Regions from separate parts of the Kitasatospora terrestris genome, predicted to be linked through region 1. Evidence: riboswitches for the same ligand, from Rfam matches in the RefSeq annotation. Region 1 holds a riboswitch; each other region holds the start of a gene.

The links. Region 1 has a riboswitch for cobalamin ahead of ABEB06_RS27000 (cobalamin biosynthesis protein). Riboswitches for the same ligand answer to the same signal wherever they lie in the genome.
Region 2: it holds a riboswitch for cobalamin, as region 1 does, so the genes downstream of both, ABEB06_RS23775 (ribonucleoside-diphosphate reductase subunit alpha) here and ABEB06_RS27000 (cobalamin biosynthesis protein) in region 1, are expected to answer to the same signal.
Region 3: it holds a riboswitch for cobalamin, as region 1 does, so the genes downstream of both, nicT (Nickel transporter NicT) here and ABEB06_RS27000 (cobalamin biosynthesis protein) in region 1, are expected to answer to the same signal.

Annotation. Positions count from the first base shown of each region.
Region 1 is NZ_BAABIS010000001.1:5,877,857-5,887,644, forward strand. Features, by position in the region: gene ABEB06_RS26990 (putative cobaltochelatase) at 1-725, opposite strand, end outside; gene ABEB06_RS26995 (cobyric acid synthase) at 761-2,278, opposite strand; gene ABEB06_RS27000 (cobalamin biosynthesis protein) at 2,271-3,212, opposite strand; cobalamin riboswitch at 3,245-3,371, opposite strand; gene ABEB06_RS27005 (helix-turn-helix domain-containing protein) at 3,574-4,239, shown strand; gene ABEB06_RS27010 (alpha/beta hydrolase) at 4,332-5,447, shown strand; gene ABEB06_RS27015 (hypothetical protein) at 5,657-7,084, shown strand; gene ABEB06_RS27020 (CDP-alcohol phosphatidyltransferase family protein) at 7,143-8,018, opposite strand; gene ABEB06_RS27025 (phosphatidylserine decarboxylase) at 8,005-8,682, opposite strand; gene ABEB06_RS27030 (acyl-CoA dehydrogenase family protein) at 9,106-9,788, opposite strand, start outside.
Region 2 is NZ_BAABIS010000001.1:5,143,620-5,153,407, reverse strand. Features, by position in the region: gene ABEB06_RS23810 (glycoside hydrolase family 3 protein) at 1-745, shown strand, start outside; gene ABEB06_RS23805 (GntR family transcriptional regulator) at 859-1,644, shown strand; gene ABEB06_RS23800 (DUF3311 domain-containing protein) at 2,051-2,308, shown strand; gene mctP (monocarboxylate uptake permease MctP) at 2,305-3,927, shown strand; gene ABEB06_RS23790 (histidine phosphatase family protein) at 4,042-4,782, shown strand; gene ABEB06_RS23785 (helix-turn-helix domain-containing protein) at 4,787-5,734, opposite strand; gene ABEB06_RS23780 (GNAT family N-acetyltransferase) at 6,005-6,499, shown strand; cobalamin riboswitch at 6,593-6,724, shown strand; gene ABEB06_RS23775 (ribonucleoside-diphosphate reductase subunit alpha) at 6,887-9,328, shown strand; gene ABEB06_RS23770 (ribonucleotide-diphosphate reductase subunit beta) at 9,328-9,788, shown strand, end outside.
Region 3 is NZ_BAABIS010000001.1:6,838,396-6,848,183, reverse strand. Features, by position in the region: gene ABEB06_RS31465 (ABC transporter substrate-binding protein) at 1-305, opposite strand, end outside; gene ABEB06_RS31460 (winged helix-turn-helix transcriptional regulator) at 517-1,434, opposite strand; gene ABEB06_RS31455 (MFS transporter) at 1,585-2,760, shown strand; gene rpmG (50S ribosomal protein L33) at 2,785-2,949, shown strand; gene ABEB06_RS31445 (helix-turn-helix domain-containing protein) at 2,992-3,564, opposite strand; gene ABEB06_RS31440 (EamA family transporter) at 3,698-4,549, shown strand; gene ABEB06_RS31435 (YciI family protein) at 4,672-5,088, shown strand; gene nicT (Nickel transporter NicT) at 5,180-6,283, opposite strand; cobalamin riboswitch at 6,316-6,496, opposite strand; gene ABEB06_RS31425 (ArsR/SmtB family transcription factor) at 6,588-6,950, shown strand; gene ABEB06_RS31420 (phosphatidylinositol-specific phospholipase C domain-containing protein) at 7,089-8,138, shown strand; gene ABEB06_RS31415 (N-acyl homoserine lactonase family protein) at 8,564-9,268, shown strand; gene ABEB06_RS31410 (hypothetical protein) at 9,395-9,788, shown strand, end outside.

The sequences.
Region 1 (9,788 bases):
AGCTCGACCGAGGGCAGCAGCGCGCGGGCCGCGGTGATCCGCTCCGCCAGCTCCCGCTCCTCCACCGCGAACCGCGCGGCGAAGCCGGCCGGGTCGGCGTCGTAGGCGAGCCGGCGGCGGACCACCTCGGCGCGCTCGGCGGCGTCCCGGGTGGCGGCGATCTCCACGGTGAGGCCGAAGCGGTCGAGCAGCTGCGGCCGCAGCTCGCCCTCCTCCGGGTTCATCGTGCCGACCAGCAGGAAGCGGGCCGCGTGCCGCACCGAGACGCCCTCGCGCTCGACGTACGAGCGGCCCATCGCGGCCGCGTCCAGCAGCAGGTCGACCAGGTGGTCCTGGAGCAGGTTGACCTCGTCGATGTACAGCACGCCGCGGTGCGCCTTGGCCAGCAGGCCGGGCTCGTACGCCTTGACGCCCTCGGCGAGCGCGCGCTCCAGGTCGAGGGAGCCGACCACGCGGTCCTCGGAGACGCCGACCGGCAGTTCGACCAGCTGGGCGGGCCGCAGGTCGGCGGCGGCCGCGTCGTGCGGGCCGTCGGGGCACTGCGGGTCGGGCGCGGCGGGGTCGCAGGCGAAGCGGCAGCCGGGCACGGTGGCGATCTCCGGCAGCAGGCCGGCCAGCGCGCGCACCATGGTGGACTTCGCGGTGCCCTTCTCGCCGCGCACCAGCACGCCGCCGACGGCGGGGGAGACGGCGTTGAGCAGCAGGCCCAGCCGCAGGTCGGACATTCCGACGATCGCGGTGAACGGGTAACGGACGTCGGTCACTTGCCGGACTCCCCAATGGCTCCTGGCGGCACGAACGGCATTCCGGCCGGCGCTCCGCCCTCGATCAGCTTCCACAGCGCGTCGGTGTCCGCGTGCTCCTCGATCAGGTCGCCGAGGCGGTCGAGGCGCTCCTCGCGGGCGGCGGCGAAGGAGACGTCCGGCGCGGGCACGAACGCCCGGCCGGAGACGGCCGCCACCTCGCGCAGGAACGCCCGGCGGAAGCCGTCGTTCTCCAGCGCGCCGTGCCAGGTCGTGCCCCACACCGCGCCCACCCGGCACCCGTCCAGGAACGCCTCCTCCGCCGAGTCGTCGACCGTCACCACGCCGTGGTGGATCTCGTACCCCTCGACCCGCTCCCCGTACGCCTCGCCGACCGGGCGGGCCAGCACCTTCTCCCGGCCGAACACCACCCGGGTCGGCAGCAGGCCGAGTCCCTCGGCGCCGCCGGTCCTGGACTCCACCTCGTCGACGATCTCCCGGCCGAGCATCTGGTAGCCGCCGCACACGCCGAGCACCGGCCGTCCGGCCGCCGCCCGTGCCTTGAGCGGCGCCTCCATGCCGCGCTCGCGCAGCCACGCCAGGTCCGCGACGGTGGCCCGGGTGCCGGGCAGCACCACCAGGTCGGCGTCGGCCAGCTCCTCCGGGCGGGTCGCCCAGCGGACCAGCACGCCCGGCTCCTGCGCCAGCGCGTCCAGGTCGGTGAAGTTCGACAGCCGCGGGAAGCGCACCACGGCCACCCGCAGCACGTCCGCGCCGACCGGTCCGGCGCTCGCGCCGGACTCCACCACGGTGGTGAGGTCCAGCGAGTCCTCGGCGTCCAGCCACAGGCCGCTCAGCATCGGCAGCGTGCCCAGCACCGGACGGCCGGTCAGCTCGCGCAGCATCTCCAGGCCGGGCGCCAGCAGCCGCGCGTCGCCGCGGAACTTGTTGACGAACCAGCCCGCCACCAGCGCCTGGTCCTGTGCGGACAGCAGCGCCAGCGTCCCGTACATCGCGGCGAAGACGCCGCCGCGGTCGATGTCGCCGACCACCACCACCGGCAGCTTCGCCGCCGTGGCCAGGCCCATGTTGGCGATGTCCCGGTCCCGCAGGTTGATCTCGGCGGGCGAACCGGCGCCCTCGCAGATCACCACCTCGTACCGGCCGCGCAGGTCGGCCAGGCACTCCAGCGAGCGCTCCAGCAGGTACGGCTTGCGCTCCCGGTAGTCCAGCGCGCCGACCTCGGCGACCGGCTTGCCGAGCAGCACCACCTGGCTGCGGGCGTCCGCGCCGGGCTTGAGCAGCACCGGGTTCATCGCCGCCTCCGGCTCGACCCGGGCGGCCTGCGCCTGCATGGCCTGCGCCCGGCCGATCTCCGCGCCGTCGGCGGTGACGAAGGAGTTCAGCGACATGTTCTGCGCCTTGAACGGCGCCACCCGCACGCCCTGCCGGGCCAGCCAGCGGCAGATGCCCGCCGTGACCACGCTCTTGCCCGCGTCCGAGGTCGTTCCCGCGACCAGCAGGGCGTTACCCACGCCCGCCTCCCTTCAGCAGCGCCCGTGCGCCGACCGTGACCGCCAGCGCCAGGGCGCCGACCCGCCGGGACAGCCGGCAGGCCCGTTCGATGTCCGCGACCGCCACCGGCCGCAACTCCCCGCCGAGCACCGGCCGGTGCTCGACCCGGGTGCCGTACGCGAGGGTGCCGCCGAGCCGCACGCCCAGCCCGCCCGCGAACGCCGACTCCGCCTGGCCCGCGTTCGGGCTCGGGTGCGAGGAGCCGTCGCGCCGCCAGACCCGCCACGCGCCGGCCGGGGACGGCGCGGCCGCGACCGTCAGCAGCGCGGTCAGCCGGGCGCCCGGCCAGCCCGCGACGTCGTCCAGGCGGGCGGAGGCCCAGCCGAACCGGCGGTGCCGCGGCGACTTGTGACCGACCATCGCGTCCAGCGTGTTGACCGCCCGGAACGCCAGCAGGCCCGGCGCGCCCGCGACCGCGCCCCACACCAGGGCGTTGACCACCGCGTCCGCGGTGTTCTCGGCCACCGACTCGACCACCGCGCGGGCGATCTGCTGCCCGTCCAGCGCGCTCGGGTCCCGTCCGCACAGGTGCGGCAGCCGCTCCCGGGCCGCCGCGAGGTCACCCGACTCCAGGGCCCGGCCGACGGTCCGCGCCTCCCGGGTCAGCGAGGTCCCGCCGAGCACCGTGAACGCCGCCCCCGCCGCCAGGGCCGCCCGGCCGACCGGCCGGTGCCGCAGGGCCCGCTCGGCGGCCAGCGCGCCGGCCGCGACCGTCCCCACGCAGGCGGCGGTGTAGAGCGCGCCGGCTCCCCGGTGGTCACGCCACAGCGCCCGCTCCAGGCGGGACGCGGCACTGCCGAACAGGGCGACCGGATGGCCGCGCCGGGGATCGCCGAGCCGCGCGTCCGCGAGATAGCCCGCGACGGCGCCCAGCACGTACGGGGCAGCCCGCATGCGTGCGTGTCCTCACTCAGGGTCCGCGCCCTGGATCGACGAGAGCGGAGGCGAGAGTGTCGTGGCTCCCGGGGTCGCGCATCGCGCCCCGGTGACAGTGGCGGGACCGCGCCGGACTCGCACCGGCTTCCTCTGCATGCCTCCGTAATGGCCCAAGGATCCCATCACGCTGTCGGACCGGCAGTCAACCAAGCCCGCGGAGGGGTCGGTCACACCGACCCGCCGTCACTACCTCCGAGTAGGCGGCCGGTTCGCACCCCCCGCGTCCGTACGATCGTCCAGTTCCCGGCAGGGGTGGTGACCTGCGCTTCGTGTCTTCAGCGGCTGGGTGGTCCGACGGTGGCGCCCGTACGTTCGGGCCATGCGACGTCGACAGCCGCCCGCCCCCGCCCCGGTGCCGTTCTCCCCGGCCGCCGCCCGTGCGCACCGCGCCGGCCTCGGCCTGACCCCGGACCAGGTCGCCGAGGGCATGGCGGCCCACGGCGTCCGCCTGCTGCCCGGCCACGTGCTCGGCTGGGAGAGCGGACAGATCCGGCCCACCGAGGAGGAGTTCGTCGCCCTCGCGCGGGCCCTGTGGTGCCCGCCCGCCAGTCTGATGGGCATGCCGCCCGCCACGCTGCGGGACCACCGGGTGGCCCGGGAGCTCGGGCAGGAGCAGACCGCCCGGCGGATCGGCATCTCCCTGGCCGCCTACCGGAAGGCCGAGGCCACCGGGGTCTGGAACGGCGACGAGGACCAGACCTGGGCGCTGGCCCAGGCCCTGCGGCTGACCCTGCGCGAGCTGGTCCGGGTCACCGGCCGGACCGCCGAGCTGGAGCAGCTCCTCAAGAAGGCGGTGGACGGCCGCTGGCAGGCCCAGCTGTCCGCGATCGCCCGGATCGTCCCGGCCGGGCCCGGCCGGCTGGAGGCCGCGCTGGCGGCCCTGCAGAGCGAGTACCTCGTCCCCACCCACTGGGGCGCCACCGCGCCGCCCTCGCCGAAGGTGCCGCCGGCGACCCGTTTCTGGGAGCTGCTGGAGGGCCGCTGACGCCCCAACGGCCGCTTCCGCTGGCAGCGCACCGCCGAACGGGGTGGACTGGTGACCGTACTCAGTCCACCTCCGTCCCACCGGGGAGCGCTATGCGTTGGGGTACCGCCGCCGTCGTGGCCGCCGCTGCCGTCGGAACGGGAGCGGCGGTCCTGCTGCTCGGACGCAAGGTCTCCGACCGGGTCGTCAGGCCCGCCCCCGCCGGACCGACCGGGCCCGCGGTGCTGCGCGTCCACGACCTCGGCGCGGGCCGGGTCACCATCACCCGCAGCCCGGAGTCGGTCCGCCCCGGCCACTACGCCCTGGAGTGGGCCGACGGCGGCCACGCGGTGGTCGGCGAGATCCTCTCCACCGACGCGCAGAGCGTCTCCCGCCGCCTGGAGCGCGCGGACCGCGGCACCCTCGCGGTCGGCACCGAGGTCCACCTCACCCCCCGGGTCCACCTCGGCGACCCGCGCACCGCGCTCGGCCTGGACTTCACCGACACCGCCGTGACCGGCGAGCTCGGCCCGATGCCGGCCTGGCACACCGCGGGCATCCGCGGCACCTGGGTGGTCCTGGTGCACGGCCCGGGCGCCGACCGGAGCCAGGCGCTGCCGGTGCTCCCGCTGCTGCACGGCCTGCGCCTGCCGACCCTCACCGTGACCCACCGCGGCGACGCGGGCGCGCCGCCCTCGCCCGACGGCATGAGCCACTTCGGCGAGAGCGAGTGGCGCGACGTGGAGTCGGCGGTGCGGTACGCACTGGACCGGGGCGCCGGGCGGGTGGTGCTGTACGGCTGGTCGCTGGGCGCGACCATGGCGCTGCAGACGGCGGCCCGCTCGGCCTGGGCGGACCGGATCGGCGGGCTGGTGCTGGACTCCCCGGTGCTCGACTGGGACGCCTCGGTCCGCCGGGAGGCCGTCCGGGCGGGCATCCCGGCCGCGCTGGCCGAGCTCGGCGCGCTGGCCGCCCGGGGCCGCACCGGCGTGGACCTGGCGGGCTTCGCCCGGCTCGCCGCCGGCGGCGACCTGCACGCGCCGACCCTGCTGCTGCACAGCCCCTCCGACTCGATCGCGCCGTTCGCCGCCGCCCGGCGGCTGGCCGCGCGGCGCGAGGACCTGGTGAGCCTGCAGCCCGTCCCGGACGGGGAGCACTCGGCGCTGTGGAACGCCGACCCGGAGCGGTACACCGAGGCGCTCCGGCGCTTCCTCACCCCGCTGCTCTGAGCTGATCCGGACATGCCAGGTCAGTGTGCGCACCGGCCCGGTTCGCCCTGCTCTGCCCGGTCTGCGGGCCGCCCGTCGCCCGGCGGCCCGAGACGGTGCGGCATCCGATGTGACAGAAGGCCGGTACACGGGGAAGACTGCACGGCGTGACGTCTCGGAACCCGCGCGACCGTGATGCCTCGCACCAGCCGCTCAGCAGCGGTGCGACGGTGACCCGTCTGCCTGGCACGGCCAACCGGGCCGACGGCGCCGCCCCGGGCGCCCCGGGTGCCGGTGCCGTCCGCCGCCGCGTCCCCGCCAAGCCCGGCCGCGGCCGGGTGCCGGTGCCGGACGGCTTCCCCGCCCCCGCCGAACTCGCCCCGCTCGCCCGCCGGATGCTGGTCGACGCCGTGCGCGTCGCCCGCTGGGCCGGTGAGCTGGAGCACGTCGACAAGCGCGGCGAGCTCCTCCCCGACGACGCCCGCGCGGCCGGCCGCGCCCTCGCGATGACGGTCGGCGCCGCCGCCAAGGCCTGGGGACAGGCCCTGCTGGTCGGCCTGGTCGAGCTCCGCGACGGCGGCGCCGGCCCCGGCTGGCGCCTGCACGCCTGGGAGCACGACGACGAGGCGGTGATCCGCGGCTGGTCGGCGCTGTTCGACGCCTGGACCCTGCTCGCGCCCGTCCCGCCCGCCGCGCTGCGCGGCGTCTTCGCCCAGCTCGCCGGGCAGGCCGTGGACCTCGCCCCGCAGCTGCTCTCCTTCCTGCACCTGGTCGACGGCCCGGTCGCCGACAGCGAGCTGCTGGAGATGCTGCGCCGCGGCCTGGACGAGCGCCGGCACGGCTCCGGGGCCTCCCTGCTGTCGCCCGTCCCGCACGCCGCCTCGGCGGTCTCCGCGGTCCGCGGCACCTGCCGCGAGCCGCAGATCGACGTCCCGTACGTCCCCTCCGACGTCGCCGCGGTGCTGGACTGGATGCTGGACGGCCTCGCCGCCGTCGGCGCCCTCGGCCGGGCCGACGAGGCCGCCGAGCTCTCCCCGCTCGGCCACTGGGCGGTGCGCGCCAAGCTGGAGGAGATCTGCACCGTCGCGCAGACCGCGGCCGGGCACATCGAGCAGAGCGCGCCCGAGCTGCTGGAGGCCTGCGCCGCGTACTCGCCGGGCCCGGCCCGCGCCGAGTTCCGCGCCTGGGTGGCGGCCCGGCCGGTCGACCGGGCGGTCGCCGAGCTGCTGGACGCGGCCCGCGGCGAGGACGCGCTGGTGCGCGGCCTGGCCTTCGAGGCGCTGCGGGTCGCCGGCGGGACGGCCGAGCAGGCCGTCCGCGGCGCCGTGGAGGAGGCCGTGCTGCGGCCCTACGCCCTGCTGTGGCTCGCCGAACAGCTGGACGAGGGGGGAGTGTCCCCCGCCGACGTGCTGGGCGCGGAGGACGCCGCCTGGCTCTGGGTGGACACCGCCGCCGCCGTCCTGGACCACGGGGACACCGCGCTGCTGGTCGGCCACGTCGAGGGCGCCTCGGCGGGCGAGCCGGTCCGGCTCTTCAACCGGGCCCGCCAGTCCGGCCACCCCCGCGCCGCGTCCGTCCTGACCGCCGTCGCCGGTGTCCACCCCGACCCGGCGGTGGCCCGCGCGGCCCGTCGCTCCGCGTTCAGCGTCGTCAAGTAGCCACCGAAAACGCCGAGGGGCGCGAGGCCATGCCTCGCGCCCCTCGGCGTCTTCCGGCTTACTTCGAAGCGGCGCGCTTCGCCCGCACGTCGCCGACCTTCTGGCCGACCTTGCGGCGGATCACCAGCAGCGGCGCCATGGCCGCCAGGGTGATCTGCGCGACGGCGCCGATGTGCATCAGCGTGTCGCCGCCCGGCAGGCCCGCCGCCCAGGAGGCGAGGCAGCCGATCGAGACGACGATCCAGGCCAGCGTGGCGGTGGCCAGCAGGCCCTGCGGCTTCGGGTACTCGATGCGGCTGACCATCAGGTACGCTACGCCGAAGATCATCAGCAGACCCGGCACGAACGGCGGGTCGAGCAGCACGATCGCGATCACGGTCATCGCGCCCATCGGGCAGGGCATGCCCTGGAAGATCCCCGGCCGCATCTTGACCGCCGAGAAGCGGGCCAGTCGCAGCACCACCGCGAGCAGCACGGTCAGCGCGATCAGCGCGGACAGGCGCTGGTCGGAGCCGGGGGAGACGATGCCCCAGACCGCGACGAAGTACGCCGGCGCGATGCCGAAGCTGATCAGGTCGGCGAGGTTGTCCAGTTCGGCGCCGAGCGCGGAGGAGCGCAGCTTGCGCGCCACCAGCCCGTCGAAGAGGTCGCACATCGCGCCGATCAGCAGCAGCGTCACCGCGGTGGCGGCGCTGTGCTTGACCGGGGCGGCGGACTCGCCGGTGAGGTGCGGCATCAGGATCCCGGTGGTGATCGAGTAGATCGCCAGGAAGCCGCAGACGGCGTTGCCCAGGGTCAGGAAGTCGGCGGTGGACAGGTGCTGCGGCGAGCGGGGAGCACGGAGCTCGCGGTCGCGCGCCCAGCGGCGGCGGCGGAGGTCGGTCTCCTCCTCGTCCCCCAGGCCGACGAGGGTCTCAGGATCAGTCACGGTCAAGGCGCGTCACCCCGGCTGTGGTCTTCTGGCCGACCTGGACGGCAACCTCGACGCCGGCCGGCAGGTAGATGTCGACGCGCGAGCCGAAGCGGATCAGGCCGACCCGCTCGCCCTGCTCGACCTTGGTACCGGCGTCCACGTACGGCACGATGCGACGGGCCACGGCCCCCGCGATCTGCACCATCTCGATGTCGCCGAGCTCGGTGTCGAAGTGCCAGACGACCCGCTCGTTCTGGTCGCTGTCCTTGTTGAACGCCGGGACGAAGCCGCCGGCGACGTGCTCGACGGACGTCACGGTGCCGGCCAGCGGCGCGCGGTTGACGTGGACGTTGAGCGGGCTCATGAAGATGGCGACGCGGGTGCGGCCGTCCGGCCACTCGTCGATGGACTGGACCACACCGTCGGCCGGCGAGATCACCGTGCCGGTGCCGATCTCACGCTCCGGGTCGCGGAAGAACCACAGCATGCCCGCGCTCAGCGCGCAGGCGGGAACGGCCGCCAGCGCCCACTTGCCGGAACGCCGGGTGAGGGCGGTCGTCACGGCGGCGGTGGCCAGCGTGGGCACGAACCACGGGGTGGCGCCGCGCGCGATGGTGACGCGGGGTCGCCGACCGTCGGGGCCGAGACCCTGGGCGGAGGTGTGAGGGGACGGGCTGAGGGGCATCGAGGACCTTTAGTCGCGGGTGTTCATCGGCCACTGGACGGAGGCCACCGCGGGGATCGAGTGATATGGGGACGGCTGTGCTGTCCCGGTGGATGCTATCGGGACCAGGCGGTAGGTGGGCAAGCCGCCTGCTTGTGGAACTGTGCCTGGCTGTGCCGGTGTGCCTCTGCTATGTGTACGACCGTAACCGGGGTCGGTGCGGTTCCCCAAGAGGTCGAAGGGCCCGGGTGACCCACGTCTCAGGCGCACGGGGGTCGCGCGAGGGCGCGCGGAAGCGGCCGCAGGGCGCTCACCTGCTCAAATGCGCCCTGCGGCCGCTTCCTCACCACCGGAATCGACCCCCCGCGGCTGACCAGGCCGCTGCGGCTCCGGCGGCGACCCGGCGCGGCCCGCACGCCCCACCGAGTCGTTACGGAGAGTCACTTACTCGGCGAGCCTGTACTCCTCGAGCAGGCGGCGTCCGACGATCATCTTCTGGATCTCCGCCGTACCTTCACCGATCAGCAGCATCGGGGCCTCGCGGTAGAGGCGCTCGATCTCGTACTCCTTGGAGAAGCCGTAGCCGCCGTGGATCCGGAAGGAGTCCTCGACGACCTCCTTGCAGTACTCGGAGGCGAGGTACTTGGCCATGCCGGCCTCGAGGTCGTTGCGCTCGCCGCCGTCCTTCTTGCGGGCGGCCATCACCATCATCTGGTGGGCGGCCTCGACCTTGGTGGCCATCTCGGCGAGCTTGAACTGGATCGCCTGGTGCTCGGCGATCTTCTTGCCGAAGGTGGTGCGCTGCTGGGCGTAGGCGATGCCCAGCTCGAAGGCGCGGCGGGCGACGCCGCAGCCTCGGGCCGCGACGTTGACGCGGCCGACCTCGACGCCGTCCATCATCTGGTAGAAGCCCTTGCCCGGGACGCCGCCGAGGATGCGGTCGGCCGGGACGCGGACGTCCTGCAGCACCAGCTCGGTGGTGTCGACGCCCTTGTAGCCCATCTTCTCGATCTTGCCGGGCACGGTCAGGCCGGGAACGGTCTCGTTCGGCCCGAAGCCCGGGGTCTTCTCGATCAGGAAGGTGGTCATGTTCTTGTACGGGGAGTTGCCGCCCTCGTCGGTCTTGC
Region 2 (9,788 bases), 730 kb from region 1:
GGCCGTCGCGGCCGGCGCCGACACCATCTGCGTCGGCGGCGGGCTCCAGGACGAGGAGGCCTTCGTCTACCTGCGCGACGCCCTGGTCTGGGCGGTCCGCGAGGGCCGGCTGTCCGCGGAACGACTGCACGAGGCCGCCGAGCGCAACCGCGCCGTCGCCCGCTGGTCGGCCGCCGTCCGGCAGGCCCAGGTCGGCGCGCACGGCGAGGTCGGCATCGGTCTCACCGCCGCCCGCCGGGCGCTGCGCGTGCACGGCGAGCTGCGCCCGCTCAGCGGCGTCCCGCACGTGGTCGAGTTCTCCCCCGGCGCCAACATCGCGGTCGGCGACGAGACCCCCTGGGGCGTGGCCGCGCCGCTCGCCGAGCTCGTCCCCGGCACCACCGTGACCCGGGTCGGCGCCCCCGCCACCCGCATGGAGGGCTCCGGCCTGCTGCACGTCGCGGTCGCCGCCGACGGCGCCGAGGTCGACACCGCCCCGCTGCTCGGCGCCGCCGTGGGCCGGCCGCTGGTCGTGGTCGTCCGCGACATCCACCGGCACACCTGGATGAAGCGCGCCGCGGTCGCCCTCACCGAGGCCCGCCCCGACGCGGTCGTCGTCGAACTGGGCACCGGGCACGGCGTCACCGAGCTGTTCTCCGCCCGCGACGTCACCGTGCTCGCCACCCGCGGCGGCTCCCGGGTCTGCGGCATCGCCGCCGCCGAGGCCCTCGCCGGCCTCGCCGTCAGCCCGGCCAACGCGGGCTGAGAACACCGCCGTGCATGCGGGAGCTCCCCGGTGGGCGCTCCCGCATGCAACCATGTGCTGTTACATAGACATCAGGAGCCCTTGAGGCTGCCTTAAGAGGAGTGAGAGCTGCCATGAGTGGCGAACGGGAATCGGCACTCGCCGAGAACACCACGGTGCCGACGCAGTCGGGCCCCGCCACGAGTGCGGCCACGCGCGTCCCCAAGTACTACGGGCTCAAGCGCCACCTGCTGCAGCTCACCGAGACCCAGCCGGCCGGCACCCCCGTCCCGCCGGAGCGGGCGCTCGCCGCCCAGTTCGACACCTCCCGCACCACGGTCCGCCAGGCCCTGCAGGAGCTGGTCGTCGAAGGCCGTCTGGAGCGCATCCAGGGCAAGGGCACCTTCGTCGCCAAGCCCAAGGTCGCCCAGGCCCTGCAGCTCACCTCCTACACCGAGGACATGCGGGCCCAGGGCCTGGAGCCCACCTCACGGCTGATCGAGATCGGCTACATCAGCGCCGACGACCGGCTCGCCCCGCTCCTCGACATCAAGACCGGCGGCCGCGTCCTGCGGATCGAGCGCCTGCGCCTGGCCAACGGCGACCCGATGGCCATCGAGGTGGCGCACCTGTCCGCCAAGCGCTTCCCCGCGCTCCGGCGCAACCTGCTGAAGCACAACTCGCTCTACACCGCCCTGCGCGAGGTCTACGGCGTCACCGTGGCCGAGGCGGAGGAGACCATCGAGACCACCCTCGCCAACCCGCGCGAGGCCGGCCTCCTCGGCTCGGACCTGGGCCTGCCGATGCTCCAGCTCTCCCGCCACTCCTTCGACGCCGAGGGCGCACCCGTCGAGTGGGTCCGCTCGATCTACCGCGGCGACCGCTACAAGTTCATCACCCGCCTGCAACGCCCGGAATAGGCCTCCGGCCCGGCCTGCTCCCCCTCCGGCAAGAACCTCTCCCTCCCCGGCGGGAGCACGCAGCATCACCCGCCTGCAGCGCCCGGAACAGGCCTCCGGCCCGGCCTGCTCCCCCTCCGGGGAGGACGAGGAAGCAAGACCTCCCCCCTCTCCCTCCCCGGCGGAAGCACGCAGCATCACCCGCCTCCAGCACCCCGAGCAGGCCTCCGGCCCGGCCCGAGTGGTCACTCGAAGGTGCCGAAGTGGGTCCGATATTCGGGAACTTCGGTGGAACGTAGTGACACGCGTCACTTCGTGCTCTAAATTCCGGCTGACTTCCGATCACCAGAGGTGCTGCTCGGCGGGCGCACAGTGATGTGCGCTGCGGCGCCGACGAGGTGAGACCACTTCAGCCGGAGCCGCTTACATGTCGTCAGAAACGAACCTCCCGGCGGTCACACCCGCCCGGGTCCTGGCCGGGCTGTGCCTGGCCGTGCCGATCGTCGCCATGCTCTGGGTCGCGTCGTACAGCAAGGCCGACCCGGAGCTCGGCGGGATGCCGTTCTTCTACTGGTACCAGCTGGCGTGGGTGCCGGTCTCGGCGGTGTTCACGGTCGGTGCGTACCTGCTGATCAACCGCGACGAGAAGGCCCGCAAGGCCGCCCGCGGGGGTGACGCGCTGTGAAGGACGTCAACTGGGTCGCACTGACCGTCTTCCTGCTCTTCTTCGTCCTGGTCACCGTGATGGGCTTCCTGGCCTCGCGCTGGCGCAGGGCGGACGACGCCCTGCACCTGGACGAGTGGGGTCTGGGCGGCCGCAGCTTCGGCACCTGGATCACCTGGTTCCTGCTCGGCGGCGACCTGTACACCGCGTACACGTTCATCGCCGTCCCGGCGGCGATCTACGCGACGGGCGCGGCGGGCTTCTTCGCGGTGCCGTACACGATCATCGCCTACCCGCTGGTCTTCCTGTTCCTGCCGCGGCTGTGGTCGGTCTCCCGGGTGCACGGGTACGTGACCCCGGCGGACTTCGTCCGGGGCCGGTACGGCTCGAAGGCGCTGTCCCTGGTGGTGGCGCTGACCGGGATCCTGGCGACGATGCCGTACATCGCGCTGCAGCTGGTCGGCATCCAGGCGGTGCTGGACGTGCTGGGCGTGGGCGGCAGCGGCAACTGGTTCATGAAGGACCTGCCGCTGTTCCTGGCGTTCGGCGTGCTGGCGGCGTACACGTACTCCTCGGGCCTGCGGGCGCCGGCGCTGATCGCGTTCGTCAAGGACACCCTGATCTACGTGGTGATCATCGTCGCGGTGATCTACATCCCGATGCGGCTGGGCGGCTACGGCCACGTCTTCGACTCGGCGGCGCAGAAGTTCTCCACGGTGAACCCGGCGACCGGCAAGCCGATCGGCTCGCTGATCCTCGGCGAGAAGGCGCACTGGACGTACGCGACGCTGGCGTTCGGTTCGGCGCTGGCGCTGTTCATGTACCCGCACTCGGTGACCGGCGTGCTGGCGTCGAAGTCGCGCAACACGGTGCGCCGCAACATGGCGATCATGCCGGCGTACTCGCTGATGCTGGGCCTGCTGGCGCTGCTGGGCTTCATGGCGATCGCGGCGGGCGTGGGCAAGGGCGTGAAGGGCTACAACAACCAGCTGGCGGTGCCGCAGCTGTTCGAGAACATGTTCCCGGACTGGTTCACCGGTGTGGCGTTCGCGGCGATCGGCATCGGCGCGCTGGTGCCGGCCGCGATCATGTCGATCGCGGCGGCCAACCTGTTCACCCGCAACGTGTACAAGGAGTTCCTGAACCCGGCGGCCACCCCGGCGGACGAGACCAAGGTGGCCAAGGTCGCCTCGCTGCTGGTGAAGGTCGGCGCGCTGGTCTTCGTGCTGCTGATGGACAAGCAGGCCGCGATCAACCTGCAGCTGCTGGGCGGCCTGTGGATCCTGCAGACCGCGGTCTCCATCGTGGCGGGCCTGTTCACCCGGTGGTTCCACCGCTGGGCGCTGCTGGCCGGCTGGGCGGTCGGCATGGCGTACGGCACCTGGAAGGCGTACGGGATCTCCTCGCCGGCCACCAAGCACTTCGGCGGCAACTCGGCCGAGATCCCGGTGATCGGGCAGATCGGCTACATCGGCCTGACCGCCTTCGTGCTCAACGTGCTGGTGGCCGTCGCGCTGACGCTGGTGCTGAAGGCCGTGAAGGCCCCCGAGGGGCTCGACGAGACCGCCACCGCGGACTACAGCGCGGACGCCGGCGACGAGGCCCTGAAGGACGCTCCGCAGCCCGCTGCGGCGCACTGAGTCACCCGGGGCGCGCGGCCGAGCGCCGTGCGCCCTGTGATCGCGCCGTCACTCCGGTCAACACTGGAGTGACGGCGCGATCATTTGTTATGACGAGAACGGGGAGTCGCGGCCATGGCAGACGTCACCACCATCTCCAACGGGCACCGCACGCACCAGGGCGGCGCCCTGCTGCCCTCGGTGCTCATCGCCACCAGGCACGGCGAGTCCGTGGCCAACGTCGAGTTCCGGAACGCGGACGCGTCCGGCGCCCTGACCGTCCCGATCGGGAGCAGAGACGCCGACATCCCGCTCTCGATGCACGGCCAGGCCCAGGCCCAGGCGCTCGGCCGCTGGTGGGCCGCCCTGCCGCCGGCCGACCGGCCGCGCTCGGTCTGGTGCTCCCCGTACGTGCGCACCGCCGAGACCGCCCGGATCGCGCTCGCCCAGGCCTCCGGGCTCGGCGCGGTGCCGGTGGCGCTGCCGGTCCGCTACGACGAGCGGCTGCGCGACCGGGAGCTCGGGGTGCTGGAGATGCTGACCAAGGCGGCGATCGAGAAGGAGCACCCGGCGGAGGCGGCCCGGCGCCGCAAGATGGGCGAGCTGTACTACCGGCCGCCGGGCGGGGAGTCCTGGCTGGACGTGGCGCTGAGGGTGCGCAGCGTGCTGCGGGACGTCTGCGAGGAGGAGGCCGGCCGGCCGGTCCTGCTGGTCGCGCACGACTGCACCGTGCTGATGCTGCGGCACGTCCTCGACCGCCTCTCCGAGCCCGACCTGCTGGCCCTGCCGCCGGTCGCCAACTGCTCCACCAGCCTCTGGCGCCCGCAGGCCGGCCGCCTCCTCCCCGACGGCTGGAACGGCACCGACCACCTCTGAGCGCTCAGGCGCCCGCGAAGGCCCTCCGGTACGCCTGCGGGGTGGTGCCGAGGCGGCGGCCGAAGTGGTGGCGGAGCGTGGCGGCGTTGCCGAAGCCGCTGCGGGAGGCGATCGCGTCGATCGGCTCGGCGGTGGACTCCAGCAGCCGCTGGGCGTGCAGGATGCGCTGCCCGGTGAGCCAGCGGTGCGGGGTGGTGCCGGTCTCCTGCTGGAAGCGGCGGGCGAAGGTGCGCGGCGACATGTGGGCGAGGGCGGCCAGCCGGTCGACGGTGGTCTCCTCGTCGAGGTGCTGCCGCATCCATTCGAGCACCGGGCCGAGCGACTCGCCGTCCGCCTCGGGCAGCGGCCGGTTGATGAACTGGGCCTGGCCGCCGTCCCGGTGCGGGGCGACCACCATCCGCCGGGCGATGCCGCGGGCGACCTCGGCGCCCTGCACCTTGCGGACCAGGTGCAGGCAGGCGTCGATCCCGGCGGCCGTGCCGGCGGAGGTGATCACCGGGTCGTCGTCGACGTAGAGCACGTCGGGCTCGACGGTGGTGAGCGGGAAGCGCCGGGCCATGGTCTCGGCGTGCTTCCAGTGGGTGGTGGAGCGCCGGCCGTCCAGCAGCCCGGCGGCGCCGAGCAGGAAGCTGCCGCTGCAGATGGAGAGCAGGTACGCGCCGCGGTCGTGGGCCGCGCGCAGCGCCTCCAGCAGCGGCTCCGGGTAGCTGTCGCGGACCCCGGTGGCGGTGGCGACGACCAGGTCGGCCTGCGCGATCCGCTCGGGGCCGTGCGGGACGTCGACGGTGAAGCCCGCGTGGGTGCGCATCGGGCCGGGCCGGTCGCCGACCAGGGCGAAGTCGTAGACCGGCAGGCCCTCCTCGCCGCGGTCGAGGCCGAAGACCTCGCAGGCGACCCCGAGTTCGAAGGGGTGGACCTCTTCCAGGACCACGGCGACGACGTTCTTCAGCATGGCTCCAGGATGCCGCTGGCAGGATCTTTCGGCAAGTGTGCGTTTCTGCCACTCGTGGGGCGGTCGGCACCCCGGGAGAGTGGGGGGCATGACCTCAGCGCTCGCCCTGATGGGCATCATCGGCACCTTCGGACTGCTCGGCGCCCTGGTCGGCCGCGACCTGGAGCGCACCGGCCGGCACGGCCGGGACAACTGGCACCGCCCGGGCGGCTACCCGGTGGACCCGGCCCTCCCCGACCGGCTGCACGGCCCTTCCGGCAGACTGTCCGGATGGACACCGTCATCCGCCGCGCCCGCCCCGAGGACCTCGTCGCCGCGGGTGACGTCACCGTCGAGGCGTTCGTCGGCGACGGCCACACCCCTGCGGACGGCGACTACGTCCGGCTCCTGCGCGACACCGTCCGGCGCAGCGCGGAGGCCGAGCTCCTCGTCGCGGTCGACGCCGCGGACGGGAGAGTGCTCGGCTGCGTGACCTTCGCGGTCGGCGGCACCGAGTGGGCCGACATCGCCCGACCCGAGGAGGGCGAGATCCGGATGCTCGCGGTCGGCGCGGCCGCCCGCGGGCGCGGGGTCGGCGAGGCGCTGGTGCGGGCGGCGATGGACCGCAGCCGCGAGCTGGGGCTGGCCGGGATGGCGTTCTCCACCCGGCCCGCGATGACCGCCGCGCACCGCCTGTACGAGCGCCTGGGCTTCGTCCGGACCCCTTCCCGGGACTGGGAGCCGCGGCCCGGAATCGACCTCCTGGTGTACGCGTTGGCCTTCTGACGGGTCGTAGGGTGGCTCCGCGCGACCGCACGGACACCGCACGGACACGACACGCCGACACTACATCTGGGGCTTCCAGCTCCCCGCGCCACTACATGTATGCTCACTCTCGCTGTCGAACGCAGGGGAACCCGGTGCGAGTCCGGGACTGCCCCGCAACGGTGAGCGGGCTCGGCGTACCCCGGCCCGCACAGTCCGAGGACCTGCCGACGGTGTGCACACGGCTTCCCCGCAGACGCCTCGGTGCACAGCTGTGCCGTCCGGGCCTCGTGGGCGGGCCGGGGGTGGATCTTCGCGCGCTTGAAGCGTTTCGGCGTGCCCTCCTCCCCTGCCTGTGCGCGCGTCCGGGTTCGTACCGTCCGCTGCCGCCACAGGAGAGAGTGCGCCTTGACCGTCGCTGCCTCAGTCACCCTGCCCGCCCAGGGATCCTCCCCCAGCCTTGGGCCGGGAGGTGCCCCCATCGCCTTCACCGACCCCGGGGCAGAACTGCTTCGGCTGCTCACCGACCGCAGCACCGACCTCCCCCAGGTGGACCCCGGCCACGTCGCCGCCGCCGCGCTGCGCGGCCGCCACGCCGGTTCGGACTTCGCCGAGCTGCGCGGGCTGGCCGTGGAGGCCGCCGCGTCGATGATCGCCGAGGACCCGCAGTACTCGAAGCTCGCGGCCCGCCTGCTCGCCCTGGAGATCCAGGACGAGGCGGTCTCCCAGGGCGCCGTCTCCTTCGCCGCCTCGATCGCCGTCGGCCACGCCGAGGGCCTGATCGGCGACGTCACCGCGGCCTTCGTCGCGAAGCACGCGGACGCCTTCGACGCGCTGATCGACCAGCAGGGCGACGACCGCTTCGAGTACTTCGGCCTGCGCACCGTGCAGTCCCGCTACCTGCTGCGCCACCCGATCACCCGCAAGGTCGTCGAGACCCCGCAGCACTTCCTGCTCCGCGTGGCGGCGGGCCTGGCGGTCGGCGACACCGAGGAGTCGGTCGCCGAGGTGGCCGAGCTCTACACCCTGATGAGCCGTCTGGAGTACCTGACCAGCTCCCCGACGCTGTTCAACTCCGGCACCAAGCACCCGCAGATGTCCTCCTGCTACCTGCTGGACTCGCCGCTGGACAACCTGGACTCGATCTACAACCGCTACGCGCAGATCGCCCGGCTGTCCAAGCACGCCGGCGGCATCGGCCTGTCCTACTCCCGGATCCGCTCGCGCGGTTCGCTGATCCGCGGCACCAACGGCAAGTCCAACGGCATCGTGCCGTTCCTGCGCACCCTGGACGCCTCGGTCGCCGCCGTCAACCAGGGCGGCCGCCGCAAGGGCGCGGCCTGCGTCTACCTGGAGACCTGGCACGCGGACATCGAGGAGTTCCTGGAGCTGCGCGACAACACCGGCGAGGAGGCCCGCCGGACCCACAACCTCAACCTGGCGCACTGGATCCCGGACGAGTTCATGCGCCGGGTCAACGCCGACCAGGAGTGGTCGCTGTTCTCCCCCGCCGACGTCCCCGAGCTGGTCGACCTGTGGGGCGCCGACTTCGACGAGGCGTACCGCAAGGCCGAGCAGGCCGGCAAGGCCGTCCGCACCATCCCGGCGCAGACCCTGTACGCCCGGATGATGCGCACCCTGGCGCAGACCGGCAACGGCTGGATGACCTTCAAGGACGCCTCCAACCGGGCCGCCAACCAGACCGCGCTGCCGGGCCGCACGGTGCACTCCTCCAACCTGTGCACCGAGATCCTGGAGGTCACCGACGACTCCGAGACCGCGGTCTGCAACCTCGGCTCGGTCAACCTCGGTGCCCACGTCGCCGCCGGCGCCACCGCCGCCGACCTGGTGAACGCGATGGACTGGGACCGCCTGGACGCCACCGTGCGCACCGCGGTGACCTTCCTGGACCGGGTCATCGACATCAACTTCTACCCGACCACCGAGGCCGGCACCTCCAACTCCCGCTGGCGGCCGGTGGGCCTCGGCGTGATGGGCCTGCAGGACGTCTTCTTCCAGCTGCGGATCGACTTCGACTCCGCCGACGCGAAGACCCTCTCCACCCTGATCTCCGAGCGCATCATGCTCACCGCCTACGAGCGCTCCGCGGACCTGGCCGAGCAGTTCGGCCGCCACGAGGCGTACGGCGAGACCCGCGCCGCCCGCGGCGAGCTGCACATCGACCACTTCCCGACCGCCGCCCCGCAGTGGGCCGGCCGCTGGGAGGCGCTGCGCGCCCGGATCGCCACCACCGGCCTGCGCAACTCGCTGCTGCTGGCGATCGCGCCGACCGCGACCATCGCCTCGATCGCCGGCGTCTACGAGTGCATCGAGCCGCAGGTCTCCAACCTGTTCAAGCGCGAGACGCTGTCCGGCGAGTTCCTCCAGGTCAACCCGTACCTGGTGCGCGAGCTCAAGGAGCTCGGCGTCTGGGACCAGCAGACCCGGGACGCGCTGCGCGACGCCAACGGCTCCGTCCAGGAGCTGAACTGGCTGCCGCAGGAGGTCCGCTCGCTGTACCGCACGGCGTGGGAGCTGCCCCAGCGCGCGCTGATCGACCTGGCCGCGGCCCGCATGCCGTACATCGACCAGAGCCAGTCGCTGAACCTCTTCATGGCGGCGCCGACCATCGGCAAGCTCAGCTCGATGTACGCCTACGCGTGGAAGGTCGGTCTGAAGACCACCTACTACCTGCGCTCGCGCCCGGCCACCCGGATCGCCCAGGCCGCCTCCGGCGCCGCCCGCACCGCCGCGCCGCAGCCCGTCAACACCCCGACCCTCTCCCAGGAGGAGCAGGACGCCATCGCCTGCTCGCTGGAGAACCCCGAGTCCTGCGAGGCCTGCCAGTGATGAGCACCGAGAACCGCAAGATGCTGCTCGACCCGGGCTTCGAGCTGACCCTCCGTCCGATGCGCTACCCGTCGTTCTACGACCGGTACCGGGACGCGATCAAGAACACCTGGACCGTCGAGGAGGTGGACCTGCACTCCGACGTCGCCGACCTCGCCAAGCTGAGCGAGGGCGAGCGGCACATGATCGGCCGGCTGGTCGCCTTCTTCGCGACCGGTGACTCGATCGTCGCCAACAACGTGGTGCTGAGCCTCTACAAGCACATCAACTCCCCGGAGGCGCGGCTGTACCTGTCGCGCCAGCTGTTCGAGGAGGCCGTGCACGTCCAGTTCTACCTGACGCTGCTCGACACCTACCTGCCCGACCCGGAGGACCGCAACGCGGCCTTCGCCGCGGTGGAGAACATCCCCTCCATCCACCAGAAGGCGCAGTTCTGCTTCAAGTACATGAACGCGGTCGA
Region 3 (9,788 bases), 960 kb from region 1:
AGGCCGGGCAGCACGTTGGCGAACGGGCCGACGTCCTGGAAGTCGAAGCGGACGCCGAGCACCTTCTCCAGGGCGGCGGCCAGGTCGGGGTCGAGGCCGTCCGGCCTGCCGTCGGGGGTGCGGAAGACCACCGGCGCGGCGGTGAACGAGGCACCGACCCGGATCGCGCCGGCCTTGCGGACCGCCTCCGGCAGCTGGTCGTGCAGCGAGGCCTGTCCGGCCCCGGCGATGCCGCAGGCGCTCAGCAGCAGGGCGCCGACGACGGCCCCGCTGACGGTGACGTTGGTGCGGTGGCGGCTGGACATGGGGGACACCCCTCGCTTCTCCCGTGGCTGGACGCGGCATGCGCGGACCCACGGGACCCGGCGACGGGCATGGCTCACCCCCGGACATCCCCACCCGGCCCCCGCTCCGGTGTGATCTTCCGACTATAACCAGCCATGGTCACGTCACTGCGCATTCCGACCGACAAACCTTCGACTTCCACAACTTCACCACCAGTCAGCTGGCGCTCCGTCAACTCGGCTCCGGCCCCCACCGGTCCTCTCCGGACGTTCCCACCCGAACGGCCGCCAGGGCCGCCGCCACGCCCGCCTCCACGTCGGTGACCGGATAGAGCACCTCGCGGACCACCCGCGCCGGGTCGACCACCAGGGTCAGCCGCTTCAGCCGGGTGGTGCCGGCCGCCCGCAGGGTGGGCAGCCGCAGGGCCGCGGTCAGCTCCAGCGCGGTGTCCGAGAGCAGCGGGAAGGTCAGCCCCTCGGCCTCCGCGAAGGCCCGCTGCTCGTCCGGGCGCTGGGTGGACACCCCGCGCACCGCCGCCCCGGCGGCGGTGAACTCGGCCAGCCGGTCGCGGAAGGTGCGCGCCTCCAGGGTGCAGCCGGGCGCCCCCGGCACCGCGCCCCAGCCCGGCGGGTACGCGTCCGGGCGGGCGAACGCGCCGGGGAAGCAGTACAGGACGGTCCAGGCCCCGGCCGCCAGCGGGTCCCCGGGCGCCGCCCCCGGGTCCGTCGAGTCGACGAGGGCGAGGGCCGGCAGCCGGGCGCCGCGCAGGGCGTGCACCCGGGCCGCCTCCCGGGAGTCCTCGGCGGCGGTGGCACTCGCCTCCCCGTCGCCCAGCACCCAGGTGTCGCCCCAGTCCTGCAGCGCCACCAGCACCGGCAGCAGCGCCCGGCCGCGGGCGGTCAGCCGGTAGTCGTGGCGCACCGGCCGGTCCTGGTACGGCTCGCGGACCAGCACCCCGCCGTCCACCAGCAGCCGCAGGCGCTCGGCGAGCACCTTGCGGGACAGCCCCAGCTCGGCCTGGAAGCCGTCGAAGCGGCTCACCCCGCGCGCCGCGTCGCGGACGATCAGCAGCGTCCACGGGTCGCCCACCACGTCCAGCGCCCGGGCGATCGCGCAGTCCGCGTCACCCGCCTCGCTCCGCCTGACCATCCGCTCACCCCGGGGTGCGTCTCGATCCCTGTTGACCTCAGTCCTACCAGGTCGGCATAGTCAGTTCCCCAAAGGAACTCACTCGGGGGGCAAGCGGTGCGCACCGTGCCACGGCCGGTCTGGCTGCTGTCGGCGGGCAGCTTCGTCAACATGCTGGTGACCTTCACCTTCGTCTACCTCTTCGTCTACCTGACCGAGGGGCGCGGGCTGCCGGTCACCACCGCGGGCACCATCGCCGGGATCGGCGGCATCGGCCTGGTCGCGGGCAACTTCACCGGCGGCTGGTTCGGCGACCGCTACGGCCACCGGCGCACCCTGCTGGCCGGCTCGGCGCTCTCCGGCGTCGGCCTGCTCCTGCTGCCCGAGCTGCCCACCCCGGCGCTGCCCGCGCTGCTCGCCCTGGCCCAGTACGCCGCCGGCGCGGCCCGCGCCGCCAACAGCGCACTGGTCGCGGTCGCCATGCCACCGGGCGCTCGGCGCCAGGGCGTGGCCGTGATGCGGTTCGCCGCCAACGCCGGGTTCACCCTCGGCCCGCCGCTCGGCGCGCTGATCGCCGCGCACTGGTCGTACGAACTGCTCTTCCGCCTGGACGGCGCCAGCACCCTGCTGTTCGCCGCCTACGCCGCGCGCGTGCTCGGCGCGGACCCGCCGCGCCGCGCCCCCGCCGCCGGGCCGCAGCGGGCGGGCGGGCCCGGGCCGGGCCTGTGGACGATGCTGCGCCGCCGGCCGGCCCTGCTGGCGCTGCTGCCCGCGATCGTCGTGGTCGACACCGTCTACCGCCAGCAGTACTCCACCCTGCCGGTCTTCCTCGCCGACCACGGCCACTCCACCGGCGTGTACGGCGCGCTGCTCGCCGTCAACGGCGGCGCGATCCTCTGCCTGGAGATCCCCGCCGCCCTCGCGCTGCGCCGGATCGCCCCGCTGCGGATCATCGGCACCGGGCTGCTGCTCGTCGGCGCCGGCTTCTCGGTCCTGGCCGGAGCCGCCTCGGTGGCCGCCGCCGCGGCCATGATGCTGCTGGTCACCCTCGGCGAGATCCTCTACAAGACCCCGGCCACCGCGTACGTCGCCGACTGCGCGCCCGAGGGCTACCAGGGCCGCTTCCAGAGCCTGTACGCCGGCGCCTCGATCAGCGGCAGCGTGCTCGCCCCGCCGCTCGGCGCCGCGCTGTACGACCACGCGCCCGGCCTGCTGTGGCCGGTCTGCGGGGCGCTGGCCGCCCTGGCGGGCATCGCCGTGCTCGGCGCCGGGCGGCCGCGGGCCGGCGGGAATGCCCAGGCCGGCCCGGCGGTTGAGACGAAGGTGGAAACGGTTCCCGTTTCCTGAAACGCCGCGAACGAGGAGGACCCCATGGCCGCCGGCGACCTGCGCCCCGTCGTCAAGCTCCGCTCCACCGCTGGGACGGGCTACACCTACGTCACCCGCAAGAGCCGCCGCAACGACCCCGACCGGCTCACCCTCCGCAAGTACGACCCGGTCGCCGGCCGGCACGTCGACTTCCGCGAGGAGCGCTGACGCCGCACGGTCGGAGCGGCACCGCTCCCGCCCCCGGCCGGGTCAGGCCGGGGGCGGGACCAGCACGACCAGGGTGAGGCGGACCGGGTCGGTGCCGGCGTTGCGGTAGGCGTGGGCGGTGCCGGCCTCGTAGGAGGCGGTGGAGCCGGCCGGGACGAGGTGGTCGCGGCCGTCGAGGGTGAGGGTGAGGACGCCCTCGTCGACGCGGGCGATCTCGACGGTGCCGGGCGGGTGGGGGTCGGAGGTGTGGCCCTCGCCGGGGTTGAGGCGCCAGGTCCAGAGTTCGAGCGGGCCGGGCGCCTCGATGCCGTTGAGCAGGGTGCCGCTGCCGCCGTCGGGGCCGGTCCAGAGCTGGACGGCGTCCTCGGCGGGGACGATCCGCACGGTGGAGGTCTCGTCGTAGTCGAGCAGCCGGGCGATGGAGACCCCGAGCGCGTCGGCGAGCCGGACGACGGTGCCGACACTGGGGTTGGTGCGGGCCTGTTCGATCTGGACGACCATGCCGCGGCTGACGCCGGAGCGGGCGGCGAGCGCGTCCAGGGTGTGGCCGCGCTCGGTGCGCAGGCGCTTGAGGTTGCGGGCGAGGGCCTGGGTGACGAGGTCGGGGTCCGGCACGGCGCAGTATCAGCCTCAGTTCAAAATATTGGCTCGGGAAGTCCAGCACAGTGAACTACCCTTGCTCTTGCAAGCAGAGTCCACCTGACTGTACTGCGGAGTCCACCATGCTGTCCCGAATCGTCGCGCACCCGTGAGCGCCGCCCTCGCCCTCACCGCCAGCCTGCTCTGGGGTGTGGCCGACTACGGCGGCGGCGCGCTGACCAGGCGCCTGCCGGCCCTCACCGTGGTGGTGGTCTCGCAGACGGCCGCCGCGGTCCTCCTCGCGGGCGCCGTCCTCGCCACCGGCGGCCTCGCCGACCTCTCGCCCAGGCTGTGGTTCGCCGTCGCCGCTGGCGTGATCGGCCCGTTCGCGCTGCTCGCCTTCTACCGGGCGCTGGCCCTCGGCCCGATGGGCGTGGTCTCGCCGCTGGCCACCATCGGCGTGGCGGTGCCGATCGGCGTCGGGCTGTTCCTCGGCGAGCGCCCGGGCGCGGTCCAGGCGGCGGGCATCGCGGTGGCACTGGCCGGCGTGGCCCTGGCCGGCGGACCGCAGCGCGGCGGCGGGGGCATCGGCCGGGAGGCGCTGCTGCTCACCCTGGGCGCGGCGATGGCCTTCGGCGCCGTGCTGGCGCTGATCGCGCACGGCTCCAGCGGCGGCGGGCTGCTGCTGACGCTGTGCGTGCAGCGGCTGTGCAACGCCGCGGTCGGGGCCGGGATGCTGGCGTACGCGGCCCGGCGGCGACGCGAGCCGCTCGGGCTCGCGGACGCCCGGCGCAGCCTTGCGGCGCTGACCGCGGTGGGCCTCGCGGACGTGGCGGCGAACGGCGCGTTCTCGGCCGCCTCGCACCGCGGTTCGGCGGCGGTGGCGGCGGTCCTCGCCTCGCTGTACCCGGTGGTGACCGCGCTGATGGCGCGCGGCCTGCTGAAGGAGCGGCTGCGCCGGGTGCAGGTGGTCGGCGCCGGCCTGGCGGTCGCCGGGACGCTGCTGCTCGCCGCGGGTTGACGCGCGCCCGCGAGCCACTGCTGGAAGGATTCTGCAGAGCGGGGCCGGTCCTGCACGGCCGCTCCTGCACGGCCACTCCTGCGCCACCGCTCCTGCGCGACCGCTCCTGCGAGGTGAGTCCGATGCCGAAGTTCCTGATCATGGTCCAGGCCACCCAGTCCGACTACGACGCGATGGCCGGCAGTCCGACCCCCGGGTACCCGGCCTGGGACCGGGAGACGCTGACCGCGATGGTCGAGCACATGGACGGGATCAACCGGGAGCTGTCCGAGGCCGGCGAGCTGGTGGACGCCCGGGGCCTGGCCGAGCCGGCCCGCGCGGTCGTGGTCACCGCCGGTCCGGACGGGTCACCGACCGTCTCCGACCGCCCCTACGGCGCGGACCGGCCGGTGCTCGCCGGCTACTGGGTGATCGAGTGCGCGGGCCCCGAGCGCGCGGTGGAGATCGCCCGGCGCGCGTACGCCGCCCCGATGCCAGAGGGCAGCACACCGACCGATGTGGTGGTCCGCCCGGTCGAGGACGAGCCGCCGGGGACGTGACCGCCCGCGGGGCGGGCGGGGGGACGGACCGGCGCCGGGCCCTCCCCCCACGGGAGCCCGGCGCCGGAGACTGTGCGCGGCCGACGGACCGTCAGCCGCGGGCCGTCCAGCGCTGTTCCACCCGGGCGAGGCGCCAGTAGCCGATCGCCGCCGCCCAGACCACCACGAACAGGCCGACGATCGCGAAGCCCACGTTGTCCAGGCTCAGTCCGGCGATCCAGCCGGTCACCGGGTCGGTCAGGTCCAGCTTCTCGTGCAGCACCGCGACCAGTTCGATGGTGCCGATCACGAACGCCACGGCGATCGACAGGCCGGTGATGGTCAGGTTGTAGAACACCTTGCGGACCGGGTTGGAGAACGCCCACTGGTAGGCGAAGTTCATGAAGGTGCCGTCCAGGGTGTCGAACAGGCTCATCCCGGCGGCGAACAGCAGCGGCAGGCACACGATCGCGTACCAGGGCAGGCCGGCCGCCGCGCCCGAGCCCGCCATCACCATCAGCGTCACCTCGGTGGCGGTGTCGAAGCCCAGGCCCAGCACCATGCCGACCGGGAACATCTGCCCCGGGCGGGTGATCGAGCGGGTCGCCCGACCGAGGATCCGGTTCATCAGGCCGCGCGACTCCAGGTGCTTCTCCAGCTCCTTCTCGTCGTACGTGCCCTCGCGCATCTTCCGGAACACCCGCAGGATGCCGGTCAGCGCGGCCAGGTTCAGCGCGGCGATCAGGTAGAGGAAGACGCCCGACGCGGTGGTGCCGACGGTGCCCAGCACCTGGTGGGTGGTGGACTCGTCGTCCATCAGCACGCCCGCGAGCTGGGCGCCGCCGGCCACCAGGGCCGCCATGAGCACCACCATCGAGGAGTGCCCGAGGGCGAACCAGAAGCCCACCGACACCGGCCGCTTGCCGTCCGCCATCAGCTTGCGGGTGGTGTTGTCGATCACCGCGATGTGGTCCGCGTCGAAGGCGTGCCGCATGCCCAGGGTGTACGCGGTGATGCCGAGGCCCACCCCGAACACCTGGGTGCCGACCTCGTACTTCTCCGGCACCACCAGCAGGAACAGGGTGCCGAAGGCCGCCACGTGCATCAGCACGATCACGGCCATCAGACCGGCCGTGCGGACGGTGTCCTCGCGGCGCCAGCGGAAGGACGGAAGGGCACCGGCCACGGCGGGCACGGCGGTTTCGGGCAGGCTCATCTGCGGGTCACGCTCCAGCACCTCGTGGAATCACTTCGTGAGCTGCCGTGGCCGGTCTCCTGGCTGACGGGGTGCTGAGCGCCCGTACCCCGCCTTCCCAGGCGCGGTGCGCCCAGTGGCGGATGAGGGGTACGGACATTCCCCGATCACAGTGGCGAGGGCCGCTCCGGTCTTGCACCGGTCTTCCCGAACACCACGGCTGGACCACCCTAGAGCTGACGGATCGACGGCTGCAAGCCTGCACAGCTGCGCAGGTGTGACGGGTGGCGAAGATCACCACCGGACCGCCTGCGAGAATGCCCCCATGCACCTCGTACCGGCCGACCGCGCCGCCCACCGGCCCATCGACGGCCACCGGGTGTGCGAGGCGATCGCCGCGATCGGCGACGCCGAGCACGTCCGGTCCTGGGCCGAGCGCTTCTCCCTGCTCGCCGACCCCGGACGGCTCTCGCTGCTGCTCGCCCTGCACGAGACCGGCCCGCTCGCCGTCACCGACCTCGCCATCGCCACCGGCATGCGCGACCCGGCGGTCTCCCAGGCGCTGCGGCTGCTGCGGGCCGCCGGGCTGGTCGTCGGCGAGCGGGACGGGCGGGTGGTGCGCTACCGGCTGGTCGACCTCGCCGTCGCCGAGGTGCTCGCGCACGGCGTCCTGGGCGAACGGGACTGATCCCTACTCCTGAGTAGCTGTATTCGGACAGTCTTCCTCGTCATGACACCGGAAGGACGCCCGGATCCTCCATGCTCTCCTCGGCGGTCGCCCGGCGGAAAACCCCGCCACCGCCCGGCACCTGACGAGGAGACACCCGTGACCGTACGCCGCGCCATCGCCGCCGGACTGCTCACCGCAGCCGCCCTCGCCCTCACCATGGCCCCCGGCACCACCGCCGGGGCCGCCGGGACCGGCGACCTGCCGTTCGGCTCCGCGACCACGGTCGGCCTGCACAACACCTACGACCCCGCCGCCTTCCCCTACCTCGCCCAGGGCCTCGACACCGGCACCGGCATGATCGAGCTCGACGCCTGGACCGACACCGTCACCACCGAGTGGAAGGTCAGCCACTCCAACCCGCTCGGCAACGCCAACAACTGCGTCACCGCCACCACGCCCGCCCAGCTCTACACCGGCGGCGCCAACAAGAACCTCGAAACCTGCCTCGACGACGTCCGGGTCTGGCTCGGCGCCCACCCCGGCAGCGGCCCCCTCGTCATCAAGCTCGAACTCAAGGGCGGATTCGCCGCCAACCGCGGCATGGGCCCCGCCCAGCTGGACTCGCTGATCGCCGCCCACCTCGGCTCCACCGCCTTCCGCCCCGCGGACCTGCTCGCCAAGCCCGGCGGCGGCGCCCACGCCACCCTCGACGAAGCCACCCGGGCCGGCAACTGGCCCAGCCGCACCGCCCTCGCCGGCCGCGCCCTGGTCTACGTCATCCCGGGCTCCTTCGAGGAGGGCAACCCCTTCGACACCCTGCACACCGACGTCGAGTACGGCCGCCACCTGCGCGACCTCTCGGCCACCGGGAAGATCGGCCAGGCCCAGGTCTTCCCCGCCTACCACGGCGCCGCCGGCGGCGACCCGCGCTCGGCCTACGAGGCCGACGTCCGCCCGTGGTTCGTCGTCTTCGACGGTGACGCCTCCGCGTACACCGCCGTCGACACCTCCTGGTACGACACCCGGCACTACCTGCTCACCATGACCGACGCGCAGAACGTCGCCCCCGCCATCAGCGGCACCACCCCCACCGCCGACCAGGCCACCGCCCGCACCCGGCAGCTCGCCGGCGCCCACGCCTCCATCGTCTCCAGCGACTGGCGCTCGCTGCCGACCGTCCAGTCCCTGGTCCTCCCCCGCGGCTGACCCCTCCCAGGTGTTCAGCCCAGGAAGTCCACCCGCTCGATCAACCCGTCCCGGACCCGGTGGGCCACCGGGGCCCGCACCGGTTCCTCCGCCACCCCCTCGGCGACCTCCCGGTCCACGACCCAGTCGCCCTCGGCAAGCCGTCCGGTGATCCGGGCGCGGCACCGGCCCTGCGCGAACTGTCGTACGTACGGCTCGCGCAGGGCCTCCCGGCCTTCCCAACGGCTGCCATCCCGCGGTTCACCAGCACGCCGTCCGCGTAGGTGGCGAGGAACGTCTCCGGGTCGTGGGAGTTGCACGCGGCGAACTGCCGATCCACCATCCCCCGAGCACCGTCCACCATCGCCCGCCGTCCTTCCGTCCCCGAACGTCCGCTGTCGGCGGACACGCCGCGCTACCGACCGCGGCCGGGCCACCATGAGGGGATGGACCAGAGCATCCGGATCCACCGCCTCGACCTCGGGTACTTCGTCCGCCCCTCCTCCGAGACCGGCGGCTCCCACCCCCGCGTCGAACCTGTCCTCGCCTACGCGGTCCGCCACCCCGATGGCGTCCTCCTCTTCGACACCGGCATCGGCGACGCCGGGCCCGAAACCGAGGCCTACTACCGCCCGCACCGCCGGCCCCTGGACGCCGCCCTCGCCGGCGCCGGCCTGACCCGCGCCGACATCACGCTGATCGTCAACTGCCACCTGCACTTCGACCACTGCGGCGGCAACCCGCTTTTTCCCGGCATCCCGATCCTGGTCCAGGCCGCCGAACTCGCCACCGCCCGCCGCGGCGGCTACACCGCCGACCACTGCGTCGACTTCCCCGGCGCGACGTACCAGGAGCTCGACGGCGAGGCGAAGCTCCTCCCCGGCATCCGTGTTCTCCCCACCCCCGGCCACACCCCCGGCCACCAGTCCCTCGCCGTCACCACCTCGGACGGCACCACCGTCCTGGCCGGCCAGGCCCACGACACGTCAGCCGAGTACGGCGCCGCCCACCTCGCCCGCCATGCCACGCTCGGCGGCCTCGAACCGCCGCTCCCGCCCTGTCCCACCTGGCACGATCGCCTCGCCGAACTGGACCCCCGGCGGGCGTTCTTCGCCCACGACTCCGCCGTCTGGGAGTCCGTCACATCGTGACCTTTGCCGGGAGTCCCCAGGCCGGGCCGGGCAGCGGTAGCGTCATGCCCGCAGAGGCCCGCCGTCCCTGCTGCCGCGCGTGCCACCGAAGACCCCACCTGCGAAGAACCGCCTCAGGAGCCGACCATGGACGACGAGATACAGCTGATCAGCGACGGCGACGGCCTGGCCGTCATCGGGAACCCCGCAGCCGTCGACCGCTTCCTCGTCTCCGAGGGACTGCCCTCGAAGGACCTCGGACTGCCCAGGCTCGGCCCGACTGTCAACGCTGCGGCCGGCGTCGCGCAGGCGAGGTCCGAGATCGCCGCCAACGCGGGCCGATGGGTGAAACTGACCGAGAAGTCCGCCCAGGCACTCAAGAAGTACCCGCTGATGAAGGGCTCGGAGAAAGGAGTCAGCCGCGCCGTCCTGACCGACAGGGGCAAGACGAAGGGACTGCTCGAGATCGTCAGAGCACCCGGGTCCTTCTTCACCAACCCTGCGGTCCTGGCCGGTGCCGCAGGGCTCATGGCGCAGCTCG